2 regions of the Pseudomonas sp. AC211 genome follow, and region 2 is predicted to be linked to the other one. Evidence: riboswitches for the same ligand, from Rfam matches in the RefSeq annotation. Region 2 holds a riboswitch; the other holds the start of a gene.

Region 1 (3,174 bases), 4.7 Mb from region 2:
TCCGGCGACAACTATTTATTTATGATCAAGTCGGTGTATGACCCAGCCATCGCGCCCGGCACCGCGCTGTCGCGCTCACGCTTTGAAGACAGCACCTTCAGCGCCGGCGAAAACCTCAAGGATGGCGTGCACACCCCGTTCGGCACCGTGCGCGTTACCCAGCACACCGAATTCGAACTGCGCTTTACCGACCCCGCCACCCAGGAGTTGCACCCCGGCGTGCGCGAAACCATGCGCTGCGGCAGCAACCTGTTCGTGCTGTATCCCGGCTACCCGGATTACCGCCGCGTGCCCGTAGTCGGCGCCGGTTTGACCCTCAACCTGCCGGGCTCGCCCGATACGTGGGGGATGATGTGCGAGGGCGACTTGGAAGAGGTGTATCGCCCGCGCAGCCTCAGCTATACCTTGCTCAAAGCGCTGCTGCTGAATGTCGGGGTCGCCGCCGCGTTGCTGTACGGCGCCCACGCCGGCCTGGGCTGGCAAGGTGAACATTTGCCTTGGGCGCTGTTTGGCGTGAGCGCGCTGGTGTTGTTCAACTTCTGGTACTTCAGCCTGCGTCCGCGCAGCCAGAAATTGCAGGCGCTGTGCGATTTCTTCCTGGACACCGCCGAGTGCGGCGCGCCGCTGAGCAATCGCTTCAGCGCCAACCATTTGCAAGCCGATGAAACCGGTTCGCTGGCGGGCTGGGTGAACAGTTTCGTCGACAAAATGGACGACACCATGCAGAGCATCGTCTCTGCCGGCAGTGCGCTGCACCACACCAGTGCTGCACTCAACCAGACCTCCAGCACCGTCAGCCTGTGTGCGAACCATCAGAACAGCGCCGCCCAAGCGACGGCCGAAGCCACCCAAGGAGTCAGTCACAGCATCAGCGCCATGACTGAGCACATCCTGGGCAGCGAACATGCCTCTGCAACAAGCGCTGCAACTGGCCAAGGAAGGCGCCAGCGTGGTGCAGCAAACCACCGAACAAATCAGCCGCCTGGCCAGCCTGGTCAGCGATGCCACCCGCACTATCGAAGGCCTGAGCCAACACACGGTGGCGGTGCAGAGCATCAGCGAAACCATTCGCGGCATCGCCGAACAAACCAACCTGTTGGCGCTCAACGCCGCCATTGAAGCCGCGCGCGCCGGCGAGTCGGGACGTGGCTTTGCCGTGGTCGCCGAGGAAGTGCGCAACCTCGCCCAGCGCACCGCCGAGGCCACGCACGCCATCGCCCAGAGCCTGCACAGCATGCGTCAGCAAGCCGTGCAGGCCGTCGGCTTCGATGCAGCAATGCCAAACCAGCGTTGGCACCAGCGTTGACCAAGCCACGCAGGCGAACCAGGCGTTGCAGCGCATTCATGAGGAGGTGGCGGGCATGCAAATGCAGATCGGCGAAATCAGCCGCGCCATGCAATCGCAGCGCGACCAAGCTCAAGCCGCCAATCTGCAAGCGCAAACCATCAGCTCGGGCGCCGGCCAAAGCGCCGAGGCCGCGAACCAGACCCAGCTCGCCGCCCGCGCCCTGGAGCGCTTGGTGCTCGACCTGCACAAAGCCGCCAGCCGGCTTGGACAGGCAGACCCAAGCGCATAACCGGTACGTCGCAAGCAAGGCCGAAGCCTCTCCCACCGATCCCCCGCCGCTTGACCCACCCCGCCGCCACCGCTACGGTGCGCGGCGTTTATCCACGCAGGTGCGTCCGGCTCACACGAGCCCGGCGTTAAACGGGAAGCCGGTGCGCTCCATAGGAGCCATCCCGGCGCTGCCCCCTGCAACGGTAATCGACCGCAGCCACGCTGCATGCCCGATCGACACACCACTGGGTTGTACCTGGGAAGGTGATCGCGGCAGGAAAGGATGCCCTTTCAGTCGAGAGCCCGGAGACCGGCCTGCATGGAATCGACTGGTGTTGCGGAGGGCAGCACCATCAAGCGCAGGCGCCTTCAAGCGCCACGCTTGCCCATGCCCTCCTCAAAAATCTTTTGAGGAATACTCCATGAAATACCTGCATTTCGCCCTGCCCGCTGTGCTGCTGCCCGTTATGGTGCAGGCGCAAAGCACTGACCAAGCGCTGAAGCTGCAAGAAATGGTCATCACCTCCGGCCGCAACGCCGAGCCGTTAGCCCAAGCCACCGCTGCTGCCACGGTGTTCACCCGCGCTGACATTGAACGCCTACAGCCGCGCTCTATCACCGACCTACTCACCCGCGTGCCTGGCGTGCAACTGGTGCAGAACGGCGGGCGCGGCAGCAACACCTCACTGTTTATACGTGGCAGCAGCAACACCCAAAGCCTGATTCTGGTGGACGGCCAACGCATCGGTTCGGCCTCCGATGGCGGCGCCAGTCTGCAGGTTTTAAGCCTCGAACAAATCGAACGCATCGAGGTGGTACGCGGCTCGCGCTCGGCCTTGTATGGCAGCGATGCCATTGGCGGCGTGGTGCAGATTTTCACCCGTCGCGGCGACAGCGGCCTGCAACCGCGCCTGGCCGTGAGCGCCGGAAGTCACCAAAGCTGGCAGCGCAGCCTGGGCCTCAGTGGCGGCGATGAACAGACGCGCTTCAGCCTCAACGGCAGCCTCGACGAAACCGCCGGCAGCGACCGCACCGGCCAGTCCTACGATTCCGACAGCGACCACGACGCCTACCGCAACAAAGCCTTGAGCTTCAACCTCAGCCACCAATTCAACGAGCGCGTCGAAGGCGGCGTCAGCCTGCTGGACCAACGCGGCCGCAACGAGTACGACAACCCGTTCGGTCGCTTCGACATGAGCACCTTCCTCAGCTATCCGCAGCAGCCTTACACCGACTTCACCCTCAGCAGCGCCAGCGGTTTTGTCGACGCGCAGTTCAACGACCTCTGGAGCAGTCGCTGGGAAGTCGGCCACAGCGAAAGCCGGCAGAAAAGCCAAGACAAACTCAGCGACGAAGTGAGCGTGTTCAACACCTACCGCGACTCCGTGTCGTGGTTGAACACCTGGAACTAGAGCGAGCAGCACACCGTGCTCGCCGGGGTCGATTTCTACGAGGACCAATTGCACAGCAGCACCCAATACAACCAACAAACCCGTTGGAACCAGGCCGCTTTTGCACAACATCGTTTCCAGGGCGAGTGGTTCGCCACCGAGCTGGGATTGCGCCACGACAAGAATGAACAGTTCGGTAGCGAGAACACCTGGAACGGCGCGTTG
Region 2 (3,174 bases):
GCTGCCAGCCGTCTTGCGGCGACCACGCTTCGCTGCTGTGTTCATGGGAATGGGCGGCGGCGCCCGGCTCATGGCTGTGCTCGGCAGGTGCGGCCTGCGCCATAGCCGGCTCAGCGCTTTCAAAGGTTTCGCCCTGAAGAATCAGCGGCGCCACCCAGAAGCTTTGCAACAGGGTCAGAAACAGGGCACCCAGTAGCCCGGCAAACCCGGCGGTTTGCGCAATACGCTTAATCATTTCGCGGTCTCTTCAGTCGCACGCACACTTGGTGGCACAGAAATTAGTGGCACGGAAACGCGGCACTGTGGCGGGTGTCGTGAGCAGCGTTGTGTACCGCCTCGACATGGGAGAAACCGGCGAAATACACCAGCAACGCGCCCAACAGGCCGGCGCCGATGGCGACCACGAGACGCTGAGAAAGCGAGGCACTGGCCTCGGCAGAATGAGTAAGGGTGCTACTGGACATGACCGTTCCCTCTGAACTGGAAATGAAAACGTAGCAGAAGGGAACGCACGAGGAGCCGAATGCGAGCGCATTCAGACTTCCGGCTTGCGCCCGCCCACCGCGGGTTTTGCCTACTGGTATGAATTCAGGCCGGTCTCCGGGCTCGCATGGCTGAAGGGTTTCAACACACGCCTACCGTTGCGGGGGCAGCGTCGGACTAACTGCTCCAGAACCGACCAGAGCGCGCACCGACTTCCCGTTTCACCTTGCGCACGACGACGCAAGACACCTGAAACAGCGCGCTAGAACACCATTTTCATCGGCAAAGGTCAACGCTGACGTGCCTCGCCCGTGCAGGCTTCCATGTCCAGAAGCTGGATGATCGGACCTCATCGAATTTGACCCATCCCCCACCACTGCGTAGCCTTGCTCGCTTCGAGGTCTCGGCGCATTTGCGCCAGAGCTAAGAGGAACGCGGTGCGCTGAACAGCCAGGCCGCGGCTGCCCCCGCAACTGTAAACGACCGGCTTTCTTCCAGTGCCACTGCCACGCGCGGGAAGGCGAGGAAAGCGGCCCGCATCAAGGGCCATGTCGTGAGCCAGGAGACCTGCCTCGAACCTATTCACGACAACCGGGCGGGGTGATCCGGTGGCGAATTCTGCGGTGAGCGCTCTGCTCGCTGTAGCCGTCGCAGCCGCCCGCCGATCCGATTTCGCGCGTATCCAACAGGGCTGCATTCGATGAAAAGCTTGGCCAAACTCCCCGTCACCATCGTCACCGGCTTCCTCGGCGCCGGCAAAACCACGCTGCTGCGCCATATGCTCGACAACGCCGAAGGCCGCCGCATTGCGGTGATCGTCAATGAGTTTGGCGAGCTGGGTATCGACGGTGAAATCCTCAAGCAATGCACCATCGGCTGCACCGAAGAAGAAGCCAACGGCCGCGTTTACGAGCTGGCCAACGGCTGCCTGTGCTGCACGGTGCAAGAGGAATTCTTCCCGGTGATGCGCGAGTTGGTAGCGCGGCGCGGTGACTTGGACCAAATTCTTATCGAAACCTCGGGCCTGGCCCTGCCCAAGCCATTGGTGCAGGCCTTCAACTGGCCGGAAATTCGCAACGCCTGCACCGTTGATGCGGTGATCACCGTGGTCGACAGCCCGGCCGTAGCCGCCGGCACCTTCGCCGCATTCCCAGACCAGGTCGACGCGCAGCGCCGCGAAGACCCGAACCTGGACCACGAATCGCCGCTGCACGAGCTGTTCGCCGACCAACTGGCCAGCGCCGACCTGGTGATTCTCAACAAAGCCGACTTGCTCAGCCCTGAAGCCCTGGCCGCCGTGCGTGCCGAAGTGGCCGAGGAACTGCCGCCCGCGGTGAAAGTGATCGAAGCACGCAGCGGCGTGCTGCCTTTGTCGGTGCTGCTGGGCTTGAACTCGGAAACCGAGCTGCACATCGACAGCCGCAAAACCCACCACGATCTTGAAGACCACGAAGAGCATGACCACGACGAGTTCGACTCCTTCTCCGTGGAACTGCCGGAAGTCGAAGAAGCGCAGTTGCTGGCTGCGCTCAACGGCCTGGTGGAGCGTCACGGCGTGCTGCGCGTCAAAGGCTTCGCCGCCATTCCCGGCAAACCGATGCGCCTGCTGATTCAGGGCGTAGGCAAGCGTTTCGACAAACACTTCGACCGCGCGTGGCGCAGCGATGAAACGCGCAGCAGTCATTTGGTGATCATTGGCCAGGAGTTGGATGAAGCGGTGATTGGTAACGAATTGCGCCAGGCATTGGTGTGAACACGCGGCAATTGCCTTTGCTCCCTCTCCCGCTCGCGGGAGAGGGTTGGGGGTGAGGGCAGCGGTTTTGCGTTAGCCCCGGCCCTCTCCCTCGGTCCCTCTCCCGCAAGCGGGAGAGGGAAGCACAGCATCTGAGTCTGTTATGCACTTACTGCGCACCCAACCCGGTGGTTTCGTCCCCGCTGATGGCATTGCCCATCTGGCGCAAACCCCTGCGGATGTGGTGATTCTGTGCACCGGAGACTCGCACCTTTCGCTGCTCGCCGCCGCTGCCCAAACCCTGCCGGACGATTACCCAAGCCTGCGCCTGGCCAGCCCCGCGCAGTTGCAGAATCACGCCTCGGTGGACCTCTACGTCGAGGAAGTGCTGCAACACGCCAAGGTGATTCTGGTATCGGTGCACGGCGGGCTGAGTTATTGGCGCTACGGCATTGAGCGGCTGGTGGAACTGGCGCAACGCGGCGCGCAGTTGATTCTGGTGCCAGGCGATGACAGCCCGGACCCGGAGCTAACCGCCCTCGGCACCGTCGCGCCGGAGCAGGCCGAACGCCTGTGGCAGTACCTGCGCCAGGGCGGCGTCGACAACGCCCGTCAGCTGTTTCATTACCTGGCCGCCACTTGGCTCAACGGCGATTACCCCTGGGCCGAGCCGCAGCCGTTGCCGCGTGTGGGCGTGTATCACCCCAGCGCGGCCAATGCCGGACTGGCAGATTGGCAAGCGACCTGGGCAGCCGGCCAGCCGGTGGTGGGCCTGCTGTTCTATCGCACCCACGTGCAGTCGGCGAACACCGCCTTCATCCACAGCTTCTGCGAGCGCTTGAGCGCGCAAGGGCTGAACCCGCTGCCCATCGCCGTCGCCAGTTTGAAAGAAGCGGCGTGCCTGGCCGTGGTCGAAGACCTGCTCGACGAAAGCAACGCCAGCCTGATCATCAACACCA

Evidence for each region. Region 2 has a riboswitch for cobalamin ahead of cobW (cobalamin biosynthesis protein CobW). Riboswitches for the same ligand answer to the same signal wherever they lie in the genome.
Region 1: linked by a shared signal. The riboswitch ahead of ACZZZP_RS01925 (TonB-dependent receptor domain-containing protein) and the one ahead of cobW (cobalamin biosynthesis protein CobW) in region 2 are both predicted to bind cobalamin.

The regions. Positions count from the first base shown of each region.
Region 1 is NZ_OZ409830.1:381,438-384,611, reverse strand. It holds partial or broken gene ACZZZP_RS01935 (methyl-accepting chemotaxis protein) at 905-1,207, shown strand; gene ACZZZP_RS01930 (hypothetical protein) at 1,269-1,577, shown strand; cobalamin riboswitch at 1,659-1,891, shown strand; partial or broken gene ACZZZP_RS01925 (TonB-dependent receptor domain-containing protein) at 1,981-3,174, shown strand, end outside.
Region 2 is NZ_OZ409830.1:5,118,458-5,121,631, reverse strand. It holds gene ACZZZP_RS23825 (CbtA family protein) at 1-235, opposite strand, end outside; gene ACZZZP_RS23820 (CbtB domain-containing protein) at 279-464, opposite strand; cobalamin riboswitch at 575-751, opposite strand; cobalamin riboswitch at 865-1,072, shown strand; gene cobW (cobalamin biosynthesis protein CobW) at 1,184-2,236, shown strand; gene cobN (cobaltochelatase subunit CobN) at 2,379-3,174, shown strand, end outside.